One region of the Bacillus sp. NEB1478 genome, then DNA from elsewhere that is predicted to be linked to it. Evidence: riboswitches for the same ligand, from Rfam matches in the RefSeq annotation. Region 1 holds a riboswitch; each other region holds the start of a gene.
What was found. A riboswitch is a leader RNA that binds a small molecule or an ion and turns the genes downstream of it on or off. The one in region 1 is predicted to bind S-adenosylmethionine.
Positions count from the first base shown of each region.

Region 1 (10,561 bases):
TTTTGTTCAATGGTGAGCCTTTCACAATCTTCAGGCGTTTGTAGTTGATTGGCAAGCGACAGTCCTTCCATAGCATCTTTTGCGTATAATACCATTCCTTCGTATTCCTTAGATATTTTTGTATCTGTAAATTTTCTAGATAAAGCGGCGCCTCCTACTAGTATTGGAGTTGATATATCTGCCTCTCGCATATCATTTGCTGTTAATACCATTTGCTGGGCAGATTTCACGAGTAGACCTGACAGTCCAATGATATCTGGTTTGTTTTTCTTTACCGCTTCAATCAGTTCCAAAGGAGTGACTTTGATTCCTAAATCGACCACTTGAAATCCGTTGTTGCTCAATATGATATCCACCAAATTTTTGCCAATATCATGGACGTCCCCTTTTACCGTTGCTAACAACACCTTTCCTTTTGATGAGGATGCATCATTTATCTCCATGTGCGGTTCTAAATGAGCTACAGATGCTTTCATGACTTCTGCACTTTGAAGTACTTCAGCTACAATGAGCTGGTTATCGTTAAATAGCCGGCCTACTTCCTTCATACCATCCATGAGTGGTCCATTTATGATTTTAAGTGGTGTCTCATACTGATTTAACGCAATTTCTAAATCAGGGATTAACCCCTCTTTTGTACCTTCTAAAATATAATACTGAAGTCTTTCTTCGAGCGTCATGTTCGGAAGCTGTGACTTTGTTTCTTTCTTTTTGCCCCGATAAAAATCAGTAAAAACAGCAAGTGATTCTTCGGTTGTTTTAAAAAGCAACTCATCAGCCATCGTGATTTCTTCTTTTGATATGGAAGCATAACGTTCTAGTTTTTCTGTGTTGACAATGGCGTAATCTAATCCGGCTTGTGTACAGTGATATAGATAAACGGCATTTAGAATTTCACGGCCAACAGGGGGAAGTCCAAATGACACATTACTTACACCTAGTATCGTTAGGCACTCCGGAAACCTCTCTTTAATAATTCGAATTCCTTCCACCGTTGCGTTCGCTGATCCGATATATTGTTCATCACCTGTTCCGACTGGAAACACAAGTGGATCAAAAATAATATCAGATGGAGAGACGTTATATTTGTTAACTAGCAAATCATAAGATCGTGCAGCAATTTCTAATTTACGATCTGCTGAAACACCCATTCCTTTTTCATCGATCGTCCCAACGACCACCGCAGCTCCATACTTATGAAGAAGCGGGATCACTTTTTCGAGACGTTCTTCTCCGTCTTCTAAGTTTATGGAGTTTATGATTGCTTTCCCTTGAGAGTATTTTAGTGCAATCTCCAATACTTCTTCATCCGTCGAATCAATCACAAAAGGAATCTTTACTTTTTTCACCACTTCTTTCATGAATTGCTCCATATCTTCTTTTTCATCACGATCGGGATCTGCTAAACAAATGTCTAATACATGCGCTCCGCCCTTTACTTGAGCTCTTGCAACTTCTGCAGCTTCCTCAAATTTTTGCTCGGCGATTAATCGTTTGAATTTTCGTGAACCGATCACATTCGTCCGCTCACCAACCATGATGGGACGCAATGTTGGATCATCATAGATAAATGGCTCAATTCCAGACACCATGTGCGTTTTATTTGTTTGCCTTTTGCGTGGCGCATACTTTCTCATTACGTTAGATAAAGCTTCAATATGCTTTGGTGTCGTGCCGCAGCATCCACCAACAATATTTAACCACCCTTTTTCAGCAAAACCGGATAATTTCTTTGCTAATGTTTCAGCTGTCTCATGATAATTGCCTTCTTCATCTGGAAGTCCTGCATTCGGGTAACAGCTTACTGCAGTCGATGCCAAATCAGAAAGTGATCGGATATGATCTTGCATAAATTCCGGTCCTGTTGCACAATTCAAGCCAACTGCAATAGGATTCATATGTTTAAGAGAAATATAAAATGCCTCTATATTCTGACCAGCAAGAGTTGTTCCCATCGGTTCAATCGTGCCGGATATCATTAAAGGGAGTCGTTTTCCACTGTCCGAGAACGCTTGTTCGATTCCAAGAAAACCTGCTTTTACATTGAGCATATCTTGGCTAGTTTCTAATAAGAGGAGGTCTGCCCCCCCGTCAATAAGACCGCGCGCTTGCTCTGCGTATGCATCTCTTAAAACATCAAAAGTCGTTCCGCCTGTTACACTCAGCGTCTTCGTAGTGGGACCTAATGAACCTGCGACAAAACGCGGCCACTCCGCAGTTGAAATTTGATCAGCCGCTTTTTTAGCAAGTTCTGCTCCAATCTTATTTATTTCATAGGCTCTAGCTCCAAGATCATACTCATCGAGTACGAGATCCGTACCTCCAAAAGTATTGGTCTCTATAATGTCTGCTCCTGCTTTTAAATATGTTAGATGAATGGATTCAATTACAGAAGGAGCTGTGATATTTAGATATTCATTACACCCGTCATATTCTTCACCTCCAAAATCATCGACAGTAAGCTGTGCTTGCTGCAGCATCGTTCCCATTGCGCCATCCATAATTAAGATTTTTTTGTTTAGCTGTTGTTGGAATATATCATTAGGCATTCTGAGACCTCCTTACAAGTTGAAAAGGACTGTGAGCTCGGGCATAATTTGCTAGTTCGACTGTTAGTTCATAACGCATGAAGGGGGTAATAAGATAGATTCCGTTAAATAACTCCATAGCAGTATCCAATAAAGACTTTGCAATAAATAAACCTTCCTCTGATGCCTGCTTTGGATCATTCTTATATTTTGCCAAACGCTCTCGTACCGAGTTTGAAAGTTTGATACCAGGTACTTCATGGTGAAGAAATTCTGCATTCTGACTGCTGATGAGCGGCATGATACCGATATATATTGGTTTATCGATATGGTTAACGGCTTCATGTACTTTGATGAGCTGCTCTTCTGAGAAAACAGGCTGGCTAATAAAATAATCCGCTCCGCATTCTATTTTTTTCTCTAATCGCTCAACCGCTTTATCTATATGCCTTACATTCGGGTTAAAAGCGGCTCCGACAGAGAATGAAGTCTTTTCACCAAGATCTTTTCCTGATAACGAGACACCTTCATTAAATTGCTTGATCAGCTTAATCAAATCAAAAGATGTTACATCATAAACCGAAGATGCACCTGGAAAATCCCCAATTTTAGTAGGATCTCCTGTTACGGCGAGAATTTCGTTAATACCATTTGTGTGAAGTCCCATCAAATGCGACTGCAATCCGATTAAATTCCGATCTCTGCACGTAACATGAACGAGCGGCCGCAAGTTCACCTGTGATTGAACGATGGATCCAAGAGCAGAATTACATATTCTTGGTGAAGCAAGGGAATTGTCCGCAAGAGTGAGTGCATCAATGCCAGCCTTTTTGAGCGCATTAGCTCCTTCCATAAAACGAGTTGTGCTCAACTTTCTAGGCGGGTCTAATTCAACAATGATTGATTGCTTATTTTTCACCTGTTCATGAAGCGGTGTTATCTTTGGTTTAGCAGGAGAAGACGGTGGCTGAACAACGATTTTTTTATGTTTTTTCATTATTTCTTTCTCAGTTATCGGTTCAGCATCCTTTAGTTCTTCAGAGAACGCTCGTATGTGAGCTGGAGTTGTACCACAGCAACCGCCAAGTAACCGAATACCTTGATCCCGAAAGGCGCGGGCACATTCTTTAAAGTATTCGGCATCGCTTTCATATTGCAGCTTTCCATCATTATAAGAAGGAAGACTGGCATTCGGGTAAGCAGAAAGGTAGGCGTGTTTTTGGATTGGGACTTCTTCAAGTGTTTTTAGCATATGATAAGGACCAAGTCTGCAGTTAAGACCTACAATATCTGCTCCACTCGCTTCTAATTTAGCGAGTGCTTCTGTTATCGGTGTTCGGTCCTGCATAATACCTACTTCCTGCAAAGATACCTGGGAGATGATAGGTAGATCTGTTTCTCTTCTAGCGATTTCTAAAACAGTTTGCAATTCTTCTAAATCATAATACGTTTCTAATAAAATACCATCTACATTCTCCATTAAAAGACAATATAATTGTTCACGAAAGCTGCGTTTCACTTCTTCCATTGGTATTCTATTTGGTTTAATTCCACGGATACCGCCAATTGTTCCCACAACATATTCATTATTTTTCGTTGAATTTCTGGCTAACTGAACAGCTGCACTGTTTATTTCCTTTACTGAATCTTGGAGCCCGTAACGCTCAAGTTTGGAATAGTTTGCTGCATACGAATTCGTTTGAATGATATTTGCTCCGGCATCTATATAGGCATGATGGATATTCAGAATTTGATCAGGCTGTGAGAGGTTGAGTTCTTCATAACAAAAGTCTGTTCCATAAGAATACAAGAGTGTGCCCATAGCACCGTCACCAATCAAAATTTTGTTTTGTTTTAAATCTGTTAATATACCCATCTTCTGCCTCCCATAAAGATAACTTGGCTGAATGACTGAACTTTAACCATCCGCCTTAGTAGCGCTAATACGATCGACTTAAATTACTTTCAACGCCGATTTCAACCTTTTGTGACAAGTTGCTTTTAATATTGAATAAAAAAAAGTCTTCTAATTAAGAAGACTTTTCTGAGTTTTGGTCTTCTTATCTCTACAAGTTCCAGTAAACTTGAAGGAATTAGCACCTTTTCAGCTTGAAGCAGCTGCTGGTTGCTGAGGTTTCACAGGGCCATTCCCTCCACCTCTCTGGATAAGATTTCAGTATTCGATTTTTGTTGAAACATTATTTATTAATTGTTGTTTATAATGTTCTCGTAATATTTCAGATTGTAAGAATTGTCTATTAATTAGTTCTTCGAGAGCAATGCGTCGTTCATGTCCATTATGGAGTTTTTTCACAAGAACACGGCATTCATATAAAAAATCAACATATGATTCATAGTCAGCAGAATACGTATTTTCTAGCTCTTTTTTGATTTTTTTAGAAAGTGATGGACTTGATCCACTCGTAGAAACAGAGAATACTAGCTTCCCTCTTCTAACAACAGAAGGAACGATAAAATTGCCTAAGTCCGGATGATCAGCAACATTTATAAGTTGCTTATCGACAGCCTGTGAGGCAATCCATGCATTCGTTGCATGATCATTTGTTGCAGCAATAATCAAAAATGCGTCTGTATAATCACTTGCTTCGATTTCCCTTGATATCCACTTAAGTTTTTTTTGAGTATACAGTTCTTTTATTTCGGAAACTGCATCAGGACTTACAACCGTTATATTTGCCCCAGTTTCTACTAGACCCTGAATTTTACGCAGAGCAATCTTACCCCCACCTGCTATCACCACTAACTTGTTTGCGAGATTCAAATGAATAGGGTACAAAAGCATCCTTCTCCTTATTATATAGCGTCTCGGTTATACGAGTCTGTAATACCTTTTTTAAAATAGGGTGATATCCAAGCGCATTGCATAATACAACTTCTTTTTCGTTCTGTCGTTTGTAGTGATTGATGGTCTTATTTATCCCCTTTAAAAGGAGACCGGTGAACAATAAATACGGTACAATTACAACTTGATCACAATATTTATCAATTTTTGTTAAGGCATCTTCAAAGCTTGGTACAGAACCAGTTAGAAAGCAAGCTTTAATTTGTGGAACACGGTTTTGCAGCTGTAAATGATGCGCGATCGCTTCAAGGTCCCTTTTAACATCTGGGTCTGAACTTCCTCGTCCGATCAGGAGTACATAAGATGTATCTTTTAAACCGCTGACTTTTTGACTTATCTTTTCCCATAACAAGTCAGAAATGGATTGATGTACTCCAAATGGACGGCCATATGTTATTTCTACATCAGGGTATTGATTCTGTAACTCGAACAGCTCTTTTGGAATATCTTTTTTAGCATGATTTGCAGATAATAATAGGACTGGTACGACGGCAATTTTGGTTGCTCCTTTTTTGATGCAAGTTTCAAAACCTTCTTTAATTGAAGGCTCAGAAAGTTCAAGAAAGCAGATTTCTTTTATGGGTGTGTCTATATTTTCTATACATTGCTGGACGAAGGATATTGCTTCGTTACTCCCTTCTTTTAACCGGCTTCCATGACAGATTAAAAGTAATGCTTGCATCTACAATGCTCCGCTCATCACGGCTTGCTGATTTCCTTGCAGTTGTTCAAACCAGCTTAATTCTTCCCTAAGACGGACCACTTCTCCTACTACAATCATACTCGGGTTCTCTATTCTTTCTCTCTTTACAATTTCTACAATTGTCGAGAGGGTACCTGTAACTGTTCGTTGTTCTTCTAGTGAACCCCAGTGTATTAATGCAACAGGTGTTGTCTCGCTCTTGCCGTTTTCAATCAGTTTAGAGCATATATATGGCAGATTTCCAACTCCCATATAAATCGCCAAAGTATCAATGCCTTTCGCGAGACTGTCCCATTTCAGTTCTTCACTTTCACCATTTTTCCGGTGTCCCGTTACAAAAGCAAAACTCGAACTTATTCCTCGATGTGTAACAGGGATTCCTGCGTAAGCAGGGGCTGCAACACCAGAAGTAATTCCTGGAACGACTTCAAAATACAGATGATTCTTTGCAAGTGCCTCAGCTTCTTCACCGCCTCTGCCGAAGACGAATGGATCCCCTCCTTTTAGTCGTGTGACGGTTTTCCCTTTCTGTGCATGCTTGACTAAGAAACTGTTGATTGTTTCCTGTTTCATTGAATGATAGTTTGGGAGCTTACCGCAATAAATTAAATCGCAATGCGGTTTCGCGTATGACAGGAGTTCTTTATTGACAAGCCGATCATACAAAATAACATCCGCTTCTTGAATACATCTCAGCCCTTTTACAGTTATTAAACCCGGATCTCCCGGACCCGCTCCAACAAGATAAACTTTTCCCATCATTCTCACCCCTTAATTGTTTACTATCGTTTCCCGTTCATAGAGTACAAAGCCATTTCCAGATCTTATTTTTTTCTTTTCATAAAGTGATATATCATCAATTTCAGGTTCTTTTAAAAAATACTTCTCTAGCTCAACCTCCACGAGTTGAAACGCCTGCTCATCTCGTGAAGCGGCAATAACTACATCGATCACTTCAGAACTTGAAGTAACTTCGAAACGATATAAATACATATTATTAACCTCCTGATTTATGAAACTTGTTCGGCTAAACGTCCAGAGATTTCATCCAGCTCTAACTGAAGCTGGTCAAGACCGGTTCTATTTACGTAGTCAAAGAAAGTTTCTGAAGGAAGTTTCGTTTCTTTAAAAAAGGTGAGCAGATTAAACAAAACCTCGTCTAATTGGCCAGTCTCGAATTTACCCTTCAATTTCTCATTGAATTTACCACCTTCATTTAATGTTCCTCCAACATAGATCTCAAATGCTTCAACCATCTTTTTGTCTTTTGTACGCATTAACACTCCTTGCAATCCGATATCTGCAATTTGTCTCTGTCCGCATGAATTCGGGCACCCAACCATATGGATTCGAACTGGCACATCAAGTGCAATCTGCTCATCCAGTCGTTCTGCAAGCCGGTGCATACGTTTCTTGGTTTCGACCAATGCCAGGTTGCAGTATTCAGTCCCTGTGCAGGAAACTGAATAGGCAATAAAAGATCTTGGTTCGATTGAAATCCGTTTAAAAACTTCCTCTTTCAGCAAAGCATGGACATTCTCATGGGGGATATTTGGAATAATCAAGTTCTGTGAGTTACATGTCCGGATTTCACCATTGCCATACTTTTCGGATATACGTGCAATTTCCAACACTTCATCTGCATCTAATCGGCCTACTGGTACATTAAATCCGATGTAGCTTAATCCCTCTTGTTTTTGTGGATGCACACCATAGAAATACCCTGCATTCCATCCAGTAAGCGCATCATCACCTTTATCTGGGAGAGGTCCTGTATATTCCAAAACTTTGTCTTTAAACTTCTCTGGCCCCCAGTCCGCCATGAGAAACTTAAGTCTCGCGAGATGCCGTTTTTCACGGTATCCAAAATCCCTGAAAATCGTCGTAATCGCAATTGCAACTTCTTTTACTTGATTAGGTTCAATAAACAGATCTAATGGTTTAGCCAAATGAGGTCTAGCAGATAATCCTCCGCCAACCTTAATATGAAACCCAGCAACCTGTTTGCCATTTATATTTTTGGTAGCGGGAGTGAAAGCTACACAATTAATTTCTGCATGTGCACTGTTTTTCACATTCGTACTAATCGACAATTTGTATTTTCTAGGCAGGTTTGAGAAATCTTCATTATGCTGAAAAAACTCATACACCTCTTTCACAACCCCTGAAGTATCAAAAAGCTCATTGGGATCGATTCCAGCTAAGGGGTTCCCCATTATGTTTCTTGTTATATCACCACATGCACCTGCACTCGATAGTCCGACTGCGCTTAAACGTTCAAAAATATCAGGTATTTCCTCAATTGTTAACCAATGAAACTGGATCGCCTGACGTGTTGTAATATCGAAAACACTTCTTCCGTAATCCTTACAAATACCTGCTAATGTCTTCACCTGTTCATAATTTAAAATACCTGATGGGACATTGATCCTCATCATAAAGTAGCCATCTTCTTTTGGTCGCTGCAAGTATAGCCCTGCCCATTTAAAACTATCCCATTCTTCTTTTGGAATGGAAGAGAATCCATTCGCAGCATAATAAGGAATATCCTCAAAGATTTTGAGACCGTCTTTTACAAGTTTTTTCTGTTCAGTCTTATTCAGCTTTAGATTTTCCGACCAGAATTTATCATATGCCATATTATCATCTCCTCTTAAATAAGCTGTCTTCGTTCCAAGTACTCAATAATCGTATCCACACAATCAGGGATAGATTGTTTGTTCGTTTCAATCGTTAAAGCCGGTTGATCTGGTTCTTCATACGGGGAATCAATACCCGTGAAATCAGGAATTTCACCATTTCTAGCTTTAAAATAAAGTCCTTTTGGATCTCGTTTCTCACACTCATCTAATGGACATTTTACAAACACTTCGATAAATTCATCCTCGCCTACAATTTCTTTCGCTTTCTTCCTATCTTCTAAGAAAGGCGATATAAATGCAGTTAAGACTACCGTACCATTATCCACAAAAAGCTTTGATACTTCGGAAATTCGGCGGATGTTTTCTGTGCGGTCTTCATCAGAAAAACCAAGATCTGCATTTAATCCATTTCGAATATTATCACCATCCAATACATAGTTTCCTATTCTTCTTTCATATAGTTCCTTCGCTAAGGCGTTTGATAGGGTAGATTTCCCTGAACCCGAGAGTCCAGTGAACCAAAGAACAAAACTGTGATGTGCATTCTGCTTTCTTCTGTCATCTTTCGTTATCGTTGACTCATGCCAAATTATATTTTGCTGTATGCTCATGCTGATCTCCTTTTAATTTGGATTCTTCTTCATGACGCTTTAAACCATTTATTAGTATCTCAACTACCTCTTTGCGGCTAAACGTGCTTGGAGGCAACTCTCCATTTCTTAAAAGCTCTCTAACTTTTGTTCCCGACAGAATTACCCGATCATCTTGACCATGCGGACACGTTTTTGAAGAAGCCATACCTTCGCATTTCGTACAATAAAAACTATGTTCAAAAAACATGGGTGTGATGCCAAGTTCTTCAGAAGTAAACTGTGTAAAAATCTCTTGCGCTTCATACGTTCCATAATAATTGCCGACCCCTGCATGATCACGGCCAACGATAAAATGAGTACAGCCAAAATTCTTTCTAACTAACGCATGGAAAATGGCTTCTCGCGGGCCAGCATATCGCATTGTTGCCGGAAATACAGCTAAAAATACACGATCTTTCGGATAATAGGTTTCTAGTAACTTTTGATAACTTTCCATCCGAACATCTGCTGGAATGTCGTCTGATTTCGTTTCTCCGACCAGTGGATTTAGAAACAATCCGTCAACTGTCTCCAACGCTGTTTTTTGAATATATTCATGTGCACGATGTACAGGATTTCTCGTTTGAAAGCCAACGATTTTCTTCCAGCCTAATTCTTGAAATGTTTTTCTGCTTTCTGATGGATCTAAATGAAATTCAGAGAACGCTTTTTTCTGTATTCGTTTCACAAGTGTGATTTCTCCGCCAACATATACGGATGGCCGACCTAATAATTTTTTTACCCCTGGATGAGCTTGATCTGAAGTTTTGTAGACTTTTTCAGCTTCTCTTTGTTTATCTGGCTGAAAAACATCTCCGACCTTCAAAACACCGTATGTTTCTCCTTCGAACACTAATCTCACTTCTTCACCTTTCGATAAAACAGCAGCTGTCTCACTTTGAACAGGTAAAGTAATCGGAAGGCTCCAGACTGTTCCGTCTGCTAAACGAATATCGTTAACGACTGAAAAGTAATCATCTTCATTTAAGAAACCAGTTAATGGGCTGTATGCACCAATTGCGATTAGCTCAAGATCACTTAATGATGTGGCATCTAACGGAATTTCCTTCTGAATGTGATCAAACGATCGGTTAGGATCATACTTGTTAATAAGTTTTCCACCGTGGGGCTTGATTGCAGAAATAGTAGTCATAATATTTCTCTCCTCCTGTGTTGAATATTAGGCTTGATGT
Region 1 is NZ_CP134049.1:1,855,460-1,866,020, reverse strand. It holds gene metH (methionine synthase) at 1-2,549, opposite strand, end outside; gene RGB74_RS09225 (bifunctional homocysteine S-methyltransferase/methylenetetrahydrofolate reductase) at 2,542-4,404, opposite strand; SAM riboswitch class I at 4,586-4,700, opposite strand; gene RGB74_RS09220 (NAD(P)-binding protein) at 4,702-5,325, opposite strand; gene RGB74_RS09215 (sirohydrochlorin chelatase) at 5,267-6,073, opposite strand; gene cobA (uroporphyrinogen-III C-methyltransferase) at 6,074-6,853, opposite strand; gene RGB74_RS09205 (DUF3906 family protein) at 6,866-7,087, opposite strand; gene RGB74_RS09200 (nitrite/sulfite reductase) at 7,105-8,733, opposite strand; gene cysC (adenylyl-sulfate kinase) at 8,748-9,341, opposite strand; gene sat (sulfate adenylyltransferase) at 9,316-10,521, opposite strand; gene RGB74_RS09185 (phosphoadenylyl-sulfate reductase) at 10,549-10,561, opposite strand, start outside.

Region 2 (10,561 bases), 1.9 Mb from region 1:
ACATGGATATACGGAAGTACTTCCTCCATATTTAGTGAACCGTCAGAGCATGACAGGCACTGGTCAGCTTCCAAAGTTTGAAGAAGATGCGTTTAAAATCCGTGAAGAAGATTACTTCTTGATTCCAACGGCTGAGGTGCCAGTAACAAACATGCACCGTGATGAAATTCTAACCGTTGATGAATTGCCGATTGCATATGCTGCGTACAGCGCATGTTTCCGTTCTGAAGCTGGATCTGCTGGCCGTGACACACGTGGATTGATTCGTCAGCATCAGTTTAACAAAGTAGAGCTTGTTCGTTTTGTAAAGCCGGAAGATTCTTATGAAGAGCTAGAAAAACTTACAGGTCATGCTGAAAAGGTTCTTCAGTTATTAAATCTTCCATATCGTGTTCTAAGCATGTGTACTGCTGATTTAGGCTTTACAGCTGCAAAAAAATATGACATTGAAGTATACATTCCAAGCTATGGTGCTTACCGTGAAATTTCTTCTTGTTCAAATTTTGAAGACTTCCAAGCACGCCGTGCACAAATTCGTTTCCGCAGAGAAGCTAAAGGCAAACCTGAATTGGTTCATACATTGAACGGTTCTGGATTAGCTATAGGCCGTACAGTTGCCGCTATTTTAGAGAACTACCAGCAGGAAGATGGTTCTGTTATCATTCCTGAAGTACTGCGTCCATACATGGGCAATAAAGAGGTATTGAAGTAAATGAAAAAGAGAGGAATTCCCCTCTCTTTTTTTTATGAAAAATGTTGACACTAAAAAGTGAATCATGTTAATATAGTTCTTGTCAGTCACACGGAGGTATACCCAAGTCCGGCTGAAGGGATCGGTCTTGAAAACCGACAGGGGTTTAACGACCCGCGGGGGTTCGAATCCCTCTACCTCCTCCATATACATATTCAACCCACTTGATCATATTGATTGAGTGGGTTTTTTGTTATTTGTTCATTGATAAGCGGAGAATCTTTTTGTCAGTCTTGTTTCTGCGGTACTCACGTATTTTAATACGTTCTGTTCCTCGCAACTTCACTTCCTCAACCTTCTTGCTTCTAAATGAACAAATGATTGGAATGATAAGCGGTGAATCTCTTTGTCAGCTGTGTTTCTGTGGTACTCACGTATTTTTTAATACGTTCTGTTCCTCGCAACTTCACTTCCTCAACCTTCTTGCTTCTAAATGAACAAATGATTGGAATGATAAGCTGTGAATCTCTTTGTCAGCTGTGTTTCTGTGGTACTCACGTATTTTTTAATACGCTCTGTTCCTCGCAACTTTGCTTCCTTGACCTTCTTGCTTCTAAATGAACAAATGATTGGAATGATAAGCGGCGAATCTTTTCGTCAGTACTCCGAGTTGCACCGAGTAATCGGAGGTGTATTATTTCAATAGCATTCATTTATCAAAATAGAATCTGTTCCTCGCATCTAGCCGTCAATTTCACAGTAGTAAATGTAAGCGTTTACACTTTAAAGGACTAAAAAATTATATTGACAGAACTTTCAAGATGGTAGTATGATGACAATTAATTAATTGAATATTCAACACTTATTAAGAGAGACCGAGGGATCAGGCCCTATGACGTCCAGCAACCTCCATAATGGGAACGGTGCTACTTCCTGCAGAATGCGTGTCATTCTGGAAGATAAGTCGATTGCATGTATATTCGCCCTCTTCCAGTTGTGAAGAGGGTTTCTTTATGTTTAAAGGGGGAGAACAGATGATAGAGGTTCGTAACGTAACAAAAATTTATTCGGCTAAAGGAAGAGAGATTGTTGGAGTAAAGAATGTCTCATTAACTGTCCAAAAAGGCGAAATTTTTGGAATAGTAGGATACAGCGGTGCCGGTAAGAGTTCACTTCTGCGCTGTTTGAATTTATTGGAGAAACCAACTTCAGGCGAGATTTTAATTGATGGGATATCTATTACTAGCTTAGATAAAAAAAGCCTTCGAAAAGAGCGGTTAAAGATAGGAATGATCTTTCAGCATTTTCATTTAGTAAGTGCGAAGACAGTTTCTGAAAATGTTGCATTTGCTCTAAAAGCTGCAAATAAACCAAAGGAAGAAATTAAGCAAAAGACATTAGAGCTGTTAAAACTTGTCGGCTTGGAGAACCAGAGTGACCAGTACCCCTCACAGTTAAGCGGTGGACAAAAGCAGCGTGTTGGAATCGCAAGGGCACTCGCGAATGATCCAAAAGTTTTGCTATGTGATGAAGCTACATCTGCGCTCGATCCAAGTACGACAAAATCAATTTTAAATCTTTTAAAGTCAATCAACAAAAAGCTCGGTATAACGATTGTACTTATTACTCATGAGATGGAAGTAGTTAAAGAGATTTGTCACCGAATGGCAGTCATGCAGGGTGGAGAGATTATCGAACTTGGAGACGTATACGATATATTTGCTCATCCAAAAGAAGAGCTGACTAAAACTTTCATTGGAAGTGTGCTGCAAATGAATTTACCTGAACAACTTTTAGCAGGCAGAAGAGGAGTTGTTATCAAAATTCATTTCAAAGGAGCAGTCGCAGAAGAAGCAGTCGTTTCTGAACTGTTTCAAAACTTTAAACTCAAAGGAAATATTCTGCATGGCAAAATCGAGTATATCCAAGAAACGCCTCTGGGCATCTTCATTATGGAACTGATCGGTGATGCATCAGAAATAGAGAAAGCCATTTCCTACATTACGACCAAATTAGATAGCTTGGAGGTGGTGAAAAATGCTGCTTGATTCAATAACTTCAATACTCCCAGATTTAAATAAGGCTTTTTTTGAGACGACATATATGGTCGCGATCTCATTAAGTATATCGTTATTAGCCGGACTTCCGTTAGGCATCATACTATTCGTAACCGATCGAGGTTTGCTGTTTGAGAACTTGTACATTAAACATGCAGCGGGATTGCTTGTTAACTTGATTCGTTCTGTTCCATTTATCATCTTGCTTGTAGCACTGCTCCCGCTCACCCAATTAATTACTGGAACAACGATAGGACCAAAAGCAGCTTCCGTGTCGTTGTCAGTAGCTGCCATTCCTTTTTTCGCTCGGCTAATCGAAGCTTCTTTACGTGAAGTAGATAAAGGCGTGATTGAAGCAGCCATTGCAGTAGGTGCTTCACCGTGGATGATTATACGAGAGGTGATGCTGCCTGAAGCAAAGCCTGGCATTGTTCAAGCCATCACGATTACAGCCATCAGTTTAATCGGTTACTCAGCAATGGCTGGTATCGTTGGCGGCGGCGGGATCGGGGACTTTGCCATTCGATTCGGCTACTACCGTTATGACAATACGATAATGATCACGACAGTTTTGTTATTAATCATAATCGTTCAATTGCTCCAGCTTCTTGGTGATCAATTAGCACGTAAAGTAAATAAAAGATAAAGAGGAGAAACCATTTATGAAAAAATTAATATTCACAATACTGACTGCACTATTCTTTTTAGCGTTAACAGCTTGTTCCTCAACCGATTCAAAGGAAAAGCAAATCACGATTGGAGCAACTGCAGGACCTTATTCAGATATGGTTAATAAAGCGATCAAACCATCACTTGAGAAAAAGGGTTATAAAGTAAAAGTCGTTGAGTTTAGTGATTACATTCAGCCAAACCTTGCATTATCAAAAGGAGATTTGGATGCGAACCTTTTTCAGCACAAAGTGTATATGGAGAACTTTGCTAAAGAAAAGAACTTGAAACTATCTGAGGTCATTATCGTTCCAACTGCACCTATGGGGTTGTATTCTGACAAATTTAAATCCCTGGACGTTATTAAAGAGGGAAGCACGCTGGCGATTCCAAATGACCCAGTAAATCTTGCTCGTACATTGATCATGCTTCAAGATGCAGGTCTTATTACAATAAAAGATAATGTCAACCAGCTGACAGCATCTGAAAAGGATGTAAAAGATAATCCGAAAAAACTTAACTTCAAACCATTAGAAGCAGCACAGCTTCCACGAGCAGTCCAAAGTGCGGATATCGCTGCTGTTCCAGGAAACTTTGCACTGGCAGCAAAAATGGATCTGCTTGATGCCATTCAGCTTGAAAAGATGCCAGATCTTTATCGGAACCGAGTTGTTGTTAACACGAAAGATGTTAAATCACAGTTTGCAAAAGATTTAAAAGAAGTCGTTGAGTCAAAAGAATTTGAAGAAGAAATTGATAAAGAGTTCAAAGGTTTCGGCAAACCTGAATGGATGAAAAAATAAGAAAAGCCCCGGTTCACTTAAAGTGATTACCGGGGCTTTTTATCATAAGCGAACTTCTCGTTTCGCTTCAATTTTTTGTGCAATTTTTTCAACGATATGGTTGATCGATTCAGGATTATTACGAAGATCATAATCGTTAATATTCACTCTGAGCACAGGACATGAATTAAAGGATGCAATCCATTTTTCATAGCGGTCATACATTTCTTCCCAATAGGATACAGGTGTTTCCTGTTCCATCTTGCGTCCTCTTTGTTGAATGCGTCCCAAGATGTCATCCAATGTGCCTTCTAGATAGATTAAGCAGTCTGGCTGAGGGAAGTAAGGTGTCATCACCATGGCTTCAAATAGGCGGGTATATGTATCATAATCCACCTCTGACATGTTTTCTTTGTCATAATGCATACGTGCAAAGATCCCTGTGTCTTCATAAATGGAACGGTCTTGTACAAAACCGCCGCCGTAATCAAACATTCTTTTTTGTTCTTTAAAACGTTCTGCTAAAAAGAAGATTTGAAGATGAAAACTCCATCTTTTAAAATCATGATAGAAATTTTCTAAGTATGGATTATTGTCTACTTTCTCCATAGAGGTGCGAAAGTTTAATTTTTTTGCAAGAGCATTTGTCAATGTTGACTTACCGGCACCAACCATCCCTGCAACAGTAATTACAGCATCGTTCGGTATGCCGAATTGCTTATTGTTCATTTTGCAACTTCTCCTTTTTTCAAAGTTGCATCTATTAAGGAAAAGATTTTCTCTTTATCCGTTTCATACGCAACAAAATCAATGTCATCTCCGTTAAAAGTCAGCACAGGTATTTCCGGATGCTGTTTCTTAAATGCGGACATGAATGTATCATAATCAGCAGCAAGCTGTTCTAAGTATGCAGGATCCATGTTTTGTTCGATAAACCTTCCACGCTGTTTAACACGCTTTAACAATGTATCAAGGCTTGCGTTCATATAAATAATCATATTTGGAACAGGCATATCTTCCGTTAAAATATCGAAACATTGCATGTATTTATGATGATGACGGTCCTTTAATGTACGTCCTGCAAAAATACGGTTCTTGAAAATATGGTAATCGGAAACAACAGGAATCTGTTTAGATAAATATTGATCTTGAATCTCTTCAAGCTGCTTATACCTGTTGCAAAGAAAAAACATCTCGGTTTGAAAACTCCACTCGTCAATGTTGTCGTAAAATTTTCCGAGAAAAGGATTTTCTTCTACAATTTCCTTTAATAATTGAAATTCATAGTGCTCCGCTATAGCTTTTGCAAGTGATGTTTTCCCTACGCCAATCGGCCCTTCTACTGCGATAAAGGGGGTTGAATTCATCTTCCCTTTTCCTCCCTTTCATTTAACAAAACGAAAAATTACAGACAAAGAATATTGTAGCATAGGATTGGAAAAGGTGGATAGTTAATATATTGTTCTTTGCTTGTTTTCTTTTGTTTTTTCTATAATAGCTGACAAGTCTAATTTATGGCTTGGACTGATCGTCGCTGTTAACGTTTTTTCCATTAAAATCAAAGCTCGTTCGTTATCTTCATCGATATTTGATGCGATGCAATCTGATGGTGTATAAAGTGAATAATCTCTCATATAGGCATCATTAGCTGTAAACAGTACACAAATGTTTCCGGCAATACCGGATAAAATTAAAGTTTCGACCCCGAGCTCATTTAATAATGAAGACAACGGAGTGGAAAAGAATCCTGAGTGCTTAGGTTTAACGACAAAATAATCGTCATCATTCGGAATCAGTGTTTTTACTAAATGACTTCCCGCTTGTTTAGAACAGTATTCAACTAATTTTTGTTTGTCTGATTGCCATTGTCCAAAATTATCATTTACATAGATGACTGGAATTCCTTTTTCTTTGCATCTTATTTTTAAATCTTTAATTTTATCGGCGATGAACGCAGAAGTTTTTAGTAATAAGGGAGCTTCTTCAAATTTAAAGTCATTAATTACGTCTATAATAAGCATAGCGACAGGGATTTTGTTTTGAGGATTTGTCATAAGACCCCACTTCCTTCTTTTTATAAAACCATACCTTCCTTTATTATTAACAAAACCTTTTGTATAATCTCTATCATCAATAACTTTGGAGCGGAAATTATGGACCAATTTGAAAAAGATCAGTTTTATATGGAATTAGCGTTAAAAGAAGCACAAAAAGCAGCCGATATTGGTGAAGTTCCGATCGGTGCCGTTTTAGTAAAAGACGATCAAGTGATTGCAAAAGCGCACAACCTGCGGGAAGTGGAGAAAAGAGCCATTGCTCATGCGGAAATTCTCGCGATTGATGAAGCTTGTAAAGCAACCGGTGCATGGAGGCTGGAAGGGACAACTCTTTATGTCACACTTGAACCTTGTGCGATGTGTGCAGGAGCGATTGTACTTTCGAGAGTGCAGAGGGTTGTTTATGGCGCAAAAGATCCAAAAGGCGGATGTGCTGGAACATTAATGAATTTGTTGCAAGAAGATCGTTTTAACCATCAATGTGAAGTCATTTCTGGAATTAAAGAAGATGCGTGCAAAGAGATTCTCTCAGGATTTTTTAGAGATTTACGCAGCAGGAAAAGGAAGGAAAAGGAAGCGGGGAAAACGACAGATTAAGGCTTGAACGGTTGCTTTTTTAGGAAGAGCATAGTATACTAAATTTTGCACATTTGATTGTGCTTCTAACATTGTTATACACTTTGTCGCGCTAGGTGGGGAGGTAGCGGTGCCCTGTACTCGCAATCCGCTGTAGCGAGGCTGAACTCCTCTCCTCGGTTAGTTCAACGTATGGTCTGACGGACGTAAGTGGTGTTGAGGTCCTGGTCCTGCGCAACGGAGACCCATGAACCCTGTCAGGTCCGGAAGGAAGCAGCAGTAAGTGGACTCCTTCGTGTGCCGTGGGGCAACCTGGGCTGAGCTAACTGCGTTTGTACGCATAGGTTGACTACTCCAAAGAGAGGTGCGCGGCATTCTTATATAATAAACAATAACTCATCCTTTTCTAAAGGGTGAGTTTTTTGTAATGTTTAAGTATAATAAAGAAGGATGAAATTGTGAGTAAAGGGAGGCAAAGGGATGAGTTATCAGGCACTCTACCGTGTATGGAGACCACAGAGCTTCAGAGATATGGTCGGGCAAGAACATATCACCAAAACGATACAAAATGCCCTGATGCAGGACAAGCTTTCCCATGCCTACCTGTTTTCAGGACCACGAGGAACGGGAAAAACAAGTGCGGCAAAAATCATTGCAAAAGCCGTGAACTGCGAGAATGCTCCAGTTTCTGAGCCGTGTAATGAGTGTGATGCGTGCCGCGGCATCACAAATGGAACAATATCCGATGTACTGGAAATCGATGCGGCTTCTAATACAGGTGTAGATGACATTCGTGACATTCGCGATAAAGTGAAATTTGCTCCATCATCGGTAAAGTACAAAGTCTATATCATTGATGAAGTACATATGCTTTCAACCGGAGCATTTAACGCACTGTTAAAAACACTCGAAGAACCGCCAAGTCATGTCATATTTATTTTAGCTACAACTGAATCACATAAGATTCCTGCGACCATTGTGTCTCGCTGCCAACGGTTTGATTTTAAACGGATTTCATCGAATTCAATGATCGGCCGAATGAAAGAAATCGTGGATGCGAACGGCACAGAAGTAGAAGATGAAGCTTTGCAATTATTAGCACGCGCTGCAGAAGGTGGTATGCGTGATGCCCTTAGCCTGCTAGATCAGGCTATTTCATACAGCGATGACAGAGTAAGAGTAGAAGATGTTCTTTCGGTAACTGGATCTGCTTCTCAAAAACATCTTTCAGACATGGCAGAAGCGTTTGTAGAAAGAGATGTATCTAAAGCATTAACCATTACTTCAAACCTTTTACAAGAAGGAAAAGATCCTGTCAGGTTTTTAGGTGATCTGATTTATTATTACCGTGACATGCTTCTGTACAAAGCGGCTCCTCAACTCGAAGAACTGCTCGAAAGAGTCGCAACCGATGAAACGTTTGATAAATTGGCTAATTCAACCGAAACGGAAAGTATTTATTCGATTATCAGCCAGCTGAATCAGGCACAGCAAGAAATGAAATGGACAAATCACCCAAGAATCTTTTTAGAAACAACGTTCATCAAGATTTGCTATCAAAAACAAGAAGCGGTTTCTGTTAAACAGGATAGCACATCTGCAGAGCCTCTTTTACAAAGAATCGAACAGCTGGAACAAGAAATCTCTAAAATGAAACAAGGCGGTTATAGCCAGCAAAGCTCTTCTTCTCAAACGGACCAAGAACAGCCAAAAGAAAAAAGAGTCATTCGAGGCGGGGGAGCATCTAACGCTCAAGTTAAAGAGATGCTCAAAAAAGCAAAGAAACCAAACCTTGTGGAACTGAAAGGAATGTGGGGCGAAATTCTGGATAAAATCCGTTCAGAAAAAGTCAGCGCCTACGCCCTTCTGTCAGGAGCAGAGCCTGCTGCCTGTTCAGATCAAGTATTTCTGCTTTCTTTTCAGCATGAAATTCACCGCCAGATGGCTTCACAAGAAAACAACAGAAGCTATGTAGAAGAAGCAGTTTATAGTACAATAGGAAAGAACCTATCAATGCTGTCCATATTAAATACGGACTGGCAAAAAATAAGAGCTGAATTCATTAAAGAACAACAGCAAGGTCAGCCTTCTTCTGAAGAAGCACAAAAGGAAGAAGATCCTCTGATCGCAGAAGCAATCAAGCTGGTTGGCGATGAATTAATCGAGATAAAAGAAGAAAACGAAAACGAATAAGGAGGAATTGTAAGATGATGAAAGGCAATATGAACAATATGATGAAACAAATGCAAAAAATGCAGCGTGATATGGCAAAAGCACAAGAGGAATTAAAAGATAAAGTGATCGAAGGTACAGCAGGCGGCGGTATGGTAACTGTTAAAGCTAACGGCCACAAGGAAATCATTGATATTGTAATTAAAGAGGAAGTTGTAGACCCAGACGATATTGATATGCTCCAAGATCTTGTTTTAGCGGCTACGAACGATGCACTTAAAAAAGTAGACGAGTTGGTTTCACAAGATATGGGCAAATTCACTAAAGGGCTAAATGTTCCTGGTTTATTCTAGGAAGTAATCCATGCATTATCCCGAACCGATATCTAAACTGATCGAAAGCTTTATGAAATTGCCGGGCATCGGACCGAAAACGGCGGTTCGCCTGGCATTTTTCGTATTGGAGATGAAAGAAGATGACGTATTGGATTTTGGCCGTGCATTAGTAAATGCAAAACGTCAGCTTATCTATTGTTCCAACTGCTTTCATATTACTGACCGTGATCCTTGTATGATCTGTGATGATTCCAGCCGAGATCGTTCGACCCTTTGTGTTGTTCATGATTCAAAAGACGTCATCGCCATGGAAAAAATGAAAGAATATCGAGGTCTTTATCATGTCCTTCATGGAGCGATATCTCCAATGGACGGAGTAGGACCAGAAGACATAAAAATTGCCGAACTCTTAAAACGATTAAGTGATGAAGGCGTTCAAGAGGTTATTATGGCGACAGACCCTAATATTGAAGGGGAAGCAACTGCGATGTATATCGCACGGCTTTTAAAACCGACCGGTATTAAAATTACCCGTATCGCTCACGGACTTCCTGTAGGCGGAGACTTAGAATATGCGGATGAAGTAACGCTTTCTAAGGCGCTTGAAGGAAGAAGAGAAATTTAACAAAAGGGGTTTGCTACATGTTTTTTTCCCGTAAAGGGCGCTTGAAGCGGTCCGGAGATCAACAGTTGCTCCAAAGTCTTGATGAATTAAAGTCTGATTGGATGCATCAAAAAACAATTGTAGAACGAAGTGTTGAACCATCAGAAGAAGTTCTTTTTAAACTCCAATTAGCAGAATCGAAATACTTCTTCTTATTAAAAGAAGCAAAAAAAAGAAATGTAACGACTAGCAGATTAAAATAGCTGCTGGTCTTTTTTTTGGACAACTCCCATACAATACTAATAAGAAAACTGGTTGATTGCAGGGAGGTATTATTTTTATATGGAGCCTATCACTGTTATTGCAATACTAGGAACCATTATTTTTATCTTATTACTTGTAGGTGCTCCAATGAGACCGATAAAGTGGATCGGATTTGCAGTAACCCGTTTTTGTATAGGAGCACTATTGCTTTTCTTATTAAATGCTATTGGGAATTCCTACGACATCCACATTCCGATCAATACGTTTACCGCTTTAATATCAGGAGTAGCGGGTCTGCCGGGAATAGCATCTTTGGTAGCGATAGAATTCTTTATACTTAATTAAGGGATAGTC
Region 2 is NZ_CP134049.1:3,897,388-3,907,948, reverse strand. It holds gene serS (serine--tRNA ligase) at 1-712, shown strand, start outside; tRNA gene RGB74_RS19990 (tRNA-Ser) at 805-897, shown strand; SAM riboswitch class I at 1,551-1,657, shown strand; gene RGB74_RS19985 (methionine ABC transporter ATP-binding protein) at 1,726-2,739, shown strand; gene RGB74_RS19980 (methionine ABC transporter permease) at 2,729-3,394, shown strand; gene RGB74_RS19975 (MetQ/NlpA family ABC transporter substrate-binding protein) at 3,411-4,220, shown strand; gene RGB74_RS19970 (deoxynucleoside kinase) at 4,263-4,928, opposite strand; gene RGB74_RS19965 (deoxynucleoside kinase) at 4,925-5,566, opposite strand; gene RGB74_RS19960 (cysteine hydrolase family protein) at 5,651-6,253, opposite strand; gene tadA (tRNA adenosine(34) deaminase TadA) at 6,353-6,853, shown strand; RNA gene ffs (signal recognition particle sRNA large type) at 6,940-7,204, shown strand; gene dnaX (DNA polymerase III subunit gamma/tau) at 7,313-9,025, shown strand; gene RGB74_RS19940 (YbaB/EbfC family nucleoid-associated protein) at 9,040-9,357, shown strand; gene recR (recombination mediator RecR) at 9,368-9,964, shown strand; gene RGB74_RS19930 (YaaL family protein) at 9,982-10,206, shown strand; gene RGB74_RS19925 (pro-sigmaK processing inhibitor BofA family protein) at 10,286-10,552, shown strand.
Region 2: linked by a shared signal. The riboswitch ahead of RGB74_RS19985 (methionine ABC transporter ATP-binding protein) and the one ahead of RGB74_RS09225 (bifunctional homocysteine S-methyltransferase/methylenetetrahydrofolate reductase) in region 1 are both predicted to bind S-adenosylmethionine.

Region 3 (10,561 bases), 940 kb from region 1:
ACTGCTGAAGATATTTTTACCCCTGAGGATTTTTCAGAAGAGCACAATATGATTGCGAAGACGACTGAAGATTTTGTCGTGAAAGAAGTGGTTCCGCAGCTTGAAAAGATGGAAGATCACGACTTCGAAGTATCCCGCAAACTTTTGACGAAAGCGGGAGAACTGGGATTGCTTGGGGCTGATGTACCTGAAGTATACGGCGGTCTTGGCTTAGATAAAATTTCATCATCCTTAATTACGGAAAAATTTGCCCGTGGACGCGGTTTTTCAATCAGCTATGGAGCTCACGTTGGAATCGGTTCATTGCCGATTGTACTTTTTGGGAACGAAGAACAAAAGAAAAAGTATTTGCCTGTTCTCGCAACAGGGGAAAAGATAGCAGCATATGCGTTAACTGAACCAGGATCTGGGTCTGATGCACTCGGTGCGAAAACGACAGCGAAACTAAATGCTGAAGGCACTCATTATTTGCTGAATGGCGAAAAACAGTGGATCACGAACTCCGCTTTCGCTGATGTATTTATCGTCTATGCAAAAATTGACGGCGAACAATTTTCTGCTTTTATCGTAGAAAGAGAGTTCCCTGGTGTTTCCACAGGTCCGGAAGAAAAGAAAATGGGGATTAAAAGTTCATCAACACGCACCCTCATTTTAGAAGATGTTGCTGTTCCGAAAGAAAACCTGCTTTGGGAAGCGGGAAAAGGTCACTTAATCGCGTTCAATATTTTAAACATTGGCCGTTATAAGCTCGCACTAGGTTGTGTAGGGGCATCGAAACGTGCTTTAGAAGTATCCGTAAAGTATGCAAACGAGCGTAAGCAGTTCAAGCGTCCGATCAGTTCTTTTAGTTTGATACAGGAAAAATTGGCTAACATGTCGGTTCAAACGTATGCATCTGAAAGCTCTGTGTACAGAACAGTTGGATTGTTTGAAAATCGTCTTGGTGCATTATCGGAAGAAAAGCAGAACGACGGCCCTGAAATTGCGAAAGCCATTGCAGAATATGCGATTGAATGTTCATTGAATAAAGTATTTGCTTCTGAAACGCTGGATTATGTAGTGGATGAAGGTGTTCAAATTCATGGCGGATATGGCTTTATGTCAGAATATGAAATTGAAGGAGCATATCGCGATTCCCGTATCAATCGTATTTTTGAAGGAACAAATGAGATCAACCGCTTGCTTGTTCCGGGTACACTTGTAAAAAAAGCAATGAAAAATGAGTTGCCGCTTATTCAAAAAGCAACGGCGCTTCAGCAGGAATTGATGATGCTTATGCCTGTTGAAGTAGGTACTGAGGCGCTTGAGCAAGAAAAGTACCTCGTATCGATGGCGAAAAAGATTTTCTTAATGACAGCAGGACTCGCTGTTCAAAAGTTTGGTCCAAAGCTTGAAGCTGAGCAAGAAGTGTTATCAAACCTGGCTGATATCATCAGCGAGCTTTACAATATGGAATCTGTACTATTGCGTACAGAAAAGGCAATCGGAAAATCAGGTTTGGAAAAGGCAAAGCAGAAACTACTTTACACTGAAGTTTATTGTCAGGAAGCATTTAATCGCATTGAAGCACATGCGAAGGAAACGATTATCGCTGCGGAGGAAGGCGATATGCTGCGTATGATGCTTTCTGCATTAAAAAAACTGACACGCTACACGCCAGTTAATGTTATTAAGAAGAAGCGGGAGATCGCCGCTGTACTTCTGGAAGAAGAACGCTACACCGTTTAAATTAATTCAATTATTTTACGCTAACCTTCAAAATTCTATCTTTCCCTCTTGCATTTGTAAGAGGGCCTTTTTTTGCAATCATCTTTGATTAAAAAGCACATATAAAGGCAATGAATGAATGAGTCATTTCTGTCCATTTTTATTTAGTAAAAATTCATGTTTGTGGTACTATGAAAAGGGGTGATATAATGCTACTGAAGGTTTATGAATATCCGAAATGCTCTACTTGTCAAAAAGCAAAAAAATGGCTAAAACAAAATGAAGTAGCCTTTGAACCTGTACATATTGTGGACAACCCTCCTTCCAAGGAAGAACTAAAAAGCCTTGTAGAAACAAGCGGGTTGGAAATCAAAAAATTCTTTAATACGAGTGGATTGAAATATCGGGAATTAGGTATGAAAGACAAGATGAAAACAGCAACAGACGAAGAATTGCTTGAGATCCTGGCATCCGATGGTATGCTGATCAAAAGACCAATCGCAACAGACGGAAAAATGGTTACAATTGGCTTTAAAGAAGAGCAATATGAAGAGGCTTGGAAAAAGTAAATTTGTTACTGACTATGATATTTATTTATTGTAGTTACTATAAACAAAAAGAAAAGCTGGAGGGATAACACATGGAATTTCCTAAAGAGTTACGCTATTCAGAAGAGCACGAATGGACAAAATCAGAAGAAGGAAACAAAGTTCGTATCGGTATTACTGCATTTGCACAAGATGAACTTGGTGACATCGTATTCGTTGAACTCCCTGAAGTTGGAGATGAACTTAAAGCAGACGAGCCGTTTGGAAGTGTAGAATCTGTTAAAACAGTTTCTGAGCTATATGCTCCTGTTTCTGGAAAAGTTGTAGAAGTAAACGCTGATCTAGATGACAGCCCAGAGCTTGTAAACGAATCTCCATATGAAAAAGCATGGATGGTTGTCGTTGAACTTTCAGATTCCTCTGAGCTTGATAACTTAATGACATCTGAACAATATGAAGAACTGATTAAAGAAGACTAATGAAATAAATCTCTTCAGGAAAGAATAGGCATATTGCTAAATTCTTTTTTGGAGGGATTTTTTGATGAACAAAAACAAAATTGATGTGACATCAAGAGTGTTTGGCAAAATGAAAGGCGGTTCCATGTCGCTGTATCTTGAAAAAGACAAAATCGGCCAAATACATTTTACAAACCAAGGTAACATGTATGAGATGGCTGAAGGATTTGAAGTCGATCAAGAAAAAATTTATAAAAGTGAGAAACCAGCAGAGATTCCTAATCCATCAAAATATGTTGATGAGTGTGACAAAGGCTGGTGCTGATTTATTATAAAATTGATAGGAAGCAGAGCAAAAAAGTACAGATCCTGCACTTTTTGCTCTGTTTTTTTGTTATTTTCACGTACACCTGAATCAAGTAACGCCAATCCACTTAAATATCATTTTTACCGGTTGTGATTTTCAATATTTCCACGGTTATTCAATTTATTTCCACGTAAAATCGAATTATATCCACGTTAAATACAATAATCCCACGTTAATTTGCAGATAACCACGAATCGATATTTTCAAACAAAATCCGACAACTGCTCGCCGGCTACTTTATTCTTTCAAAGACGATGCAAGCCCACCTTTTTTACCGATCTGCTGATAAAATTCTTTATCATGAGAATCTGATGTAGAAATACCGCCCTTTTTTCCTATCTCTTGGTAGAACCCGGTATTATGAGTTTGCGATGTAGATTTACCGCCTTTTTTTCCAATTTCTTTAAAGAATGCTTTTCCTTTCGAACGTGCGGTTTTAAGACCGCCTAATCTTCCAGCTTCTTCACGGCTCATCTTTTCAGCATTGCCAGCCATTGTATCGCTCCTTTTTAATTATGATGAATCACTATCTACTTTAAGAATCACAATATTCAACATTTAACCTGAATCCTTACGTTATAAACACTTTTCAATGTTTTTGAGAGAATAGTCATTAAAATAGCGGCTGCAACAAAAATAGGGTAGGAAATAACTAAAAAGGGGAATGTTATTAAAGAACATCTCTTGCAGGATTTTAATAAAATAAAGCAAATATAATATTTAATCGATGCATTCATTTAACAGTGCTTCAATGTATAGGAGAGATGCGTAATGAATGGAAGCATGAATAAAGTAATCATTGTAGAAGGCAAATCTGACAAAGATAAGATCGCTACGATTTTAGATGAACCCGTAGAGATTATTTGTACAAATGGAACATTAGGTCTTAGCAAACTAGAGGAACTTGCAATAGCTATAGAAGATAGAGATGTTTACATCTTAGTGGATGCTGATGATGCTGGTCTTAAATTAAGAAAGCTGCTTCAACGCGAGCTGCCGAATGCTGAGCATTTATATATTCATAAAATGTACAGAGAAGTAGCAAAAACCCCACTGGTGTATTTAGCAAAGGTATTAGTCGGTGCTCATTTTAATATTCATAAAAATTGTTTAGGATAATCAAAAACAGCCTCTTTTCCCCCTTTGTAATCATCAGTTTTTCCTGGTGAGCGGGTAAAGGAGGTTTTTGACTTTTTACATAGAAACCATTGTCAAAGCTTTTTTTAAGCGGAAATTCATGATTTCATGATATCCTAATAGCACAAAATCTCATTACAAATAGTATGGAGTTTATGAATATGAATGAAATCACACGAAATAACTGGAATTCAACAATAGAATTATCTCGTAAGGAACCCTTTTTTCTCTATCTAGAAACTCCGTTATGCGGTACATGCAAAGTAGGGAAAAGAATGTTTGAGGTAGCATTGGCAACGATTGAAGGCCAATCTGACAGCAGTGACTCTATTCAATCAGGGGTATGTAATATTAACAGCATGCCTGAGCTCGCTGAAAAATATGGAATTACAAGCGTACCTTGTCTGCTGGTACTATCAAGGGGAATTGTGATAAAACGTATTTATGCACTTCAATCCGCTGGAGATTTATATAAAACGATGACTGAAATCATTAGAAAGTAAATTTTTTATTAAAAAAAATGTGGTTTAAGCCCCATAATGAGTAAACAACATTCTAGTTCTAATGAAAAGTCCTTTTTTCGGGGGTTTTTCTCAAAACAAAATATGGTAATTAAATGTCGCTGACACACTTCTATGTAATAAAAAGGAGTGTGTTTTTTATGTCGGATAATGGCGTACAAGCCTTATTAGAATAGGTTTTTTGGTAAATAAAGAAGAATTATCTGTTATTTTTGCAAATTCAGTAATTTAACAAGAAAGTCACAAATGTTACGGTGGCTGTAATATTGTTATAGAACTGTATCCTACAAATGTCAAAAGTCATGGTATAAATGATTAGGAGAGCTTGATTGATGTTTGCTCCCAGTGTAAATGTGGTAAATAAGAATGATTTGTTTAAAACAAAAAAATAACTGATTTTAAAAATAACCGGTAAGCAATTTATTAACAGAGGTGATTGATAATCATGACATCATTAAATTTAAACGCTGTATTTCCTTTAGCAAAGAATAAACTAACAAGCATAGAAGACAAGGTATTAACGATCCAGCAACGAGAAGATGAAAAATTAAGAAACGAACTTATAGATGACTATCAACCATTTATTAAAAAAGTAACTTCAAAAGTGTGCAGTCAATATATAGATCGAACAATGGACGAGTTTAGTGTAGGTCTTTTTGCCTTTAATGAAGCAATCGATCAGTATCAAGAAGGGCAAGGAAGCCGTTTTCTATCGTTTGCCGATATGGTAATCAGACGCCGTGTAATCGATTATATCCGTAAAGAAGTTCGTCAAAACCGATTGATTTTTCTTCAGCCTGATGAAGAAGACGAAGAAGGCCGTTTAGAAGAGAGCTATGCTGAACAAAAAGCAGCTATGGATCATTTTGAAGATCAGCTCCAAGTAGAGAATCGTGTATATGAAATTGAAGAATACCAAAAGATGTTAAAAACGTTTGGCTTAAACTTTAAAGTATTAAGCAAACACTGTCCTAAACACGTTGATGCACGCGAAAACGCTAAAGAAATCGCACGTCTACTGGCAGAAAATGAAGAACTTGCCGCATTCTTGAAAGAAAAGAAACAATTACCGATAAAAGATTTATTAAATATGGTATCCTGTAGTCGAAAAACGATAGAGAGAAATCGAAAGTATATAATAGCAGTATCATTAATATACTTGGGCGATTTCCAAGCGCTGAAATCTTACATTCAGCCTTAAGGTGAAGTAATATAATTGTGAGGTAAGAGAAGCATTCTCTTACCTGCAATTTCCTACTGATCCTGCTACGTGCGGGGGGATATCATTGAAAAGCGGCATTGTTATAGAAATAAACAATAAAAAAGCAACTTTGCTTATGAAGGATGGTACGTTTGTTACGGTGAAAATACCTAAAGGAAAACGTCCTCTCGTAGGGAAGGAATACCAGACTTCTTATTTTTCTTTCAAAAAGAGAAGTCTTTTTGCGTTGCCTTCACTATCTTTATCTGTAGCCGTCTTAGTGGCTTTTGTTTTTTTATCTGGCATTATTCCCATTGGCAGCCAGTCTGCTGCAGCAGCTTACGTAAGCTTTGATATCAATCCTAGCTTAGAGGTTGGTGTGAATGACGAAATGAAGGTTGTTGAACTTTCCGCTTTTAATAAAGAAGCTAAACAATTAATAAAAAAGCATCACTTGTCGATTGATGAACATCCTTCATTCCAAGTGTTTGCCAACCAGCTTATAAACGCTTATGAAGCGGAAGGATATATGAAGTCAGATCATTCAATGCTGATTACAACCGTTTCAAGTGAAAAAGGAAACGGTAAAACGGAAGCAGAGCTCGATCAAGCGGTTAATTCAATAGTGAAACAAGCTGTCATTAAGTACCCCGTGGCAATAACGGTAACGGAGACAAACCGTGATACACGTAAAAAGGCTGCGCAGCTTGGTGTATCCTCAGGTAAACTGACTGCTTTTCAAAAAGCCAATAAACAACAGGTGCCTATCCAAGAAAAGATTATTAAAGAAGCTAACATTCAAGATCTTCAAAAGAAAGCAGCTGTTTCGTCTAAAGACATAAAGGTGATTCCACATCCTAAGCAGATGCATACACCTGATCCTGATAAATCGAACAATCATACAGATCGACCTGCACAACAACGGAATCATGAATCTAAAGAATACATTGTAAAACCGAACAAACATAATAAACTGCATACAGAGTCAAAGAACCGTAATAATAATAGTCCTGTCCGTGAAAAAAATTACGGAAAGCCAGATTACAAAAACAATAACAGAAGTCAAAATAGCAATGAATCAAACAATAAACATCAAGAAAATCGAAAGCAAAATTATTCTGAACAAATTAAAACGAACCCTGATTCCCATCATAATGGCAGGAACGGGAACGGAAGAAGCAATGAGCAAAGCAAAAATAGCAACGGTCATAATGGCAGCGAAACAGGGAAAAGCAGACATAATCACTAAAAATGGTTAAACCTGTCGTAATTCCAAAAACGATTCTTTAGAGCTGTCGAAAGCTTTATAAAGGTATACCATCATTCCTCACGAACAAGAAAAAGTAACAATCAATTCGGGGGGATCTTTATGTTGGATGTACACTTTTTTGAAGAACAGATTGCCAGAAGTCCATATCTGCTTTTGTATAACATTCCGGTTAAGCCGAACTTCGAAATGTATGATGATACAACGCTTAAGATAGGTTACAAAGAAGGCAACAGCAACCGAATTGTCATTTTTAAAGGAAATCCAAACTATCTGATTTTGATGTTAGAAGGAAAGATGAAACTGACTACCCTCTTGCGGCAAGAAATGGTCGAGTTTCAAGGGACGTTAAGACAGCGGCTTAAATGGGAAGCGATTTTTTATCTAAGTTCTCACTGGGAACAAATATCTAGTGGGCTAATGTTCAAAAATGCGAAAAAAGTTTGACACCTATCGACAACGATGTTATTATTCTTCACATCGACTTTAAAATGTTTCGCTTTAACTTAATAACGCAACGCTTTAACTTATCACGAGTGGTGGAGGGACTGGCCCTATGAAACCCGGCAACCGCTAGTTGGCTTATTGTCAGCTAGAAAGGTGCCAATTCCTGCAGGACATTATTTGTCTTGGGAGATGAGGAGAATGCGCATATATTATGCCTTTCTGCTCATATTGAAGCAGAAGGCATTTTTTTATTTTTTATTTAGGAAATGAGGTTAGGTATTTTGATTAACTTACGATCAGTCCGTAAAGTCTTTCAAACCAAAGATGGTGAAGTAAAGGCTGTTGATACGGTAGATTTAACAATAAATCAAGGAGAAATATACGGGATTATCGGATATAGCGGTGCTGGAAAGAGTACGCTGATCCGCATACTGAACATGCTGGAAAGACCAACGAGCGGTTCAGTTTCAATCGGTGGAAAAAACATGTCTGAGCTTTCTTCAAAACAGTTAAGAGAAGCCAGGCAAGAAATCAGCATGATCTTTCAGCACTTTAACTTGCTTTGGTCAAGAACGGTTCGGGAAAATATCGCTTTTCCTTTAGAAATTGCAGGTGTAAAAAAGGCTGAGATTAACAAACGAGTAGAGGAACTCATTAATCTTGTCGGTTTAGAAGGCAGAGGCGGATCTTATCCCTCCCAGCTTAGCGGCGGTCAAAAGCAGCGTGTTGGTATAGCAAGAGCTCTGGCGAATCAGCCAAAAGTATTATTGTGCGATGAAGCAACTTCCGCACTTGACCCGAAAACGACGGACAGCATCCTCGATCTCTTAGTAGAGATCAATAAAAAACTTGGTTTAACAATTGTACTGATTACACATGAAATGCATGTTATCCGAAAAATATGTCACCGCGTAGCCGTAATGGAAACCGGTAAAGTTGTTGAAGAAGGAGATGTATTGAGCGTATTTAAAAACCCTGCTCAAAACATTACCAAAGACTTTGTTAAACAAGTGACAGAACCTGAAGAAACTGTTGATACAATTAAACAATTTATTGATGGATTCCCTGAAGGCAAGATCATTCAGCTCACTTTTGTCGGAGGTCGTACTGGGCAGCCGCTCATTACAGAATTGATTCGAAATTATGAGGTAGATGTTAATATCCTTCAAGGGAAAATTTCGCAGACACAAAATGGTCCGTATGGGACGCTGTTTATTCAAATTAAAGGCAGTGACTCTGCCCTAGAAAAAGCGATGAAATTTTTGGACAGTGTGCAGGTTGAGGTTGAGGTGATTCATAATGCTTAGTATTTGGTTCCCGAATGTTCAATGGGATGCAGTCATTCAGGCGACAAATGAAACATTATACATGTCGGCAATATCAGTAATCGTTACATTTATCTTAGGTCTTGCCCTGGGATTAGCTTTGTTTTTAACATCGCCAGGAAACTTATGGGAAAACAAATTTTTAAATGGATTGATCGCCGTTGTTGTCAACGTGTTCCGTTCGATTCCATTTATTATCTTGATCATACTTCTTATTCCGTTTACCCGCTTTCTAGTAGGAACAATGCTAGGAGCAGAAGCAGCTTTACCTGCTTTGATTATAGGAGCGGCACCATTTTATGCACGAATGGTAGAAATCGCTTTGAGGGAGATTAATAAAGGGGTAATTGAAGCAGCAAGATCAATGGGTGCAACAAATGCCCAAATCATATTTAAAGTGCTTATTCCTGAAAGTTTGCCGGCACTAATCTCTGGAATCACCGTTACAGCGATTGCTCTTGTAAGCTACACGGCAATGGCAGGTGTCGTAGGAGCAGGGGGGCTAGGTAACCTTGCTTATATGGAAGGCTATCAAAGAGATAACGCTGACGTAACACTAGTTTCCACCGCGCTAATCTTAGTGATCGTATTTATTATCCAATGGATAGGAGATCGAATTACGACTGCTTTAGATAAAAGATAACACCACAACAAGGAGGAAAATTATATGAAAAAAATCTTAACAGTATTACTTCTCGCTGTAGTTGCAGCTGCTCTTGCTGCCTGCGGCAACAAAACAGAAGGCGGTATCAGCGACAAAAAAATTATTGTAGGAGCTTCAAATGTTCCTCACGCAGAAATTCTTGAAGAAGCGAAGCCGCTATTAAAGAAAAAAGGTATCGAACTTGAAATTAAAACATTTCAGGATTATGTACTTCCAAACAAATCTTTAAACGAAAAAGAAATTGGAGCTAACTACTTCCAGCACGTTCCTTATATGGAATCTCAAATGAAAGACCATGGCTATAAGTTCGTAAATGCAGGCGGTATTCACATTGAGCCAATCGGTGTTTATTCTAAAAAATACAAATCTCTAAAAGATCTGCCGCAAGGTGCTACAATTATTATGTCTAACTCAGTAGCTGACCATGGCCGTATGCTTGCTATATTAGAAAAAGAAGGCTTAATTAAAGTTAAAAAAGGTGCAGGTTATGAAGCACAAATAAAAGATATTGAAGAAAATCCTAAGAATATTAAGTTCAAAGCTGATGTTGATGCCGGGATGCTGCCAAAGGCTTATAAAAATGGCGAAGGCGACGCTGTCATGATCAACACAAACTATGCAATCGATGCAGGATTAAATCCACAAAAAGATGCCATTGCAATTGAAGGCAATGATTCACCATTTGTTAATATTATCGCTGTTCGTAAAGGTGACGAAGACAAAAAAGCAGTGAAAGAATTAGTAAACGTATTGCATTCTAAAGAAATTCAAGACTTCATTAAGAAGAAATATAAAGGTGCAGTCGTACCAGTAAATAAATAAAGAGTGAAAAAGGGTGGCTCAACTGAGTCATCCTTTTTTCTTTATTAAAGGCTCTTTTCGTATTCATTGGTGCTTTTGAAAGTAGTTGATATCCGTT
Region 3 is NZ_CP134049.1:913,407-923,967, forward strand. It holds gene RGB74_RS04295 (acyl-CoA dehydrogenase family protein) at 1-1,728, shown strand, start outside; gene RGB74_RS04300 (arsenate reductase family protein) at 1,917-2,276, shown strand; gene gcvH (glycine cleavage system protein GcvH) at 2,348-2,734, shown strand; gene RGB74_RS04310 (YusG family protein) at 2,799-3,038, shown strand; partial or broken gene RGB74_RS04315 (KGG domain-containing protein) at 3,330-3,575, opposite strand; gene RGB74_RS04320 (toprim domain-containing protein) at 3,852-4,199, shown strand; gene RGB74_RS04325 (thioredoxin family protein) at 4,379-4,720, shown strand; gene sigI (RNA polymerase sigma-I factor) at 5,184-5,939, shown strand; gene RGB74_RS04335 (anti-sigma-I factor RsgI family protein) at 6,025-7,188, shown strand; gene RGB74_RS04340 (hypothetical protein) at 7,309-7,653, shown strand; SAM riboswitch class I at 7,731-7,849, shown strand; gene RGB74_RS04345 (methionine ABC transporter ATP-binding protein) at 7,935-8,960, shown strand; gene RGB74_RS04350 (methionine ABC transporter permease) at 8,953-9,621, shown strand; gene RGB74_RS04355 (MetQ/NlpA family ABC transporter substrate-binding protein) at 9,646-10,464, shown strand.
Region 3: linked by a shared signal. The riboswitch ahead of RGB74_RS04345 (methionine ABC transporter ATP-binding protein) and the one ahead of RGB74_RS09225 (bifunctional homocysteine S-methyltransferase/methylenetetrahydrofolate reductase) in region 1 are both predicted to bind S-adenosylmethionine.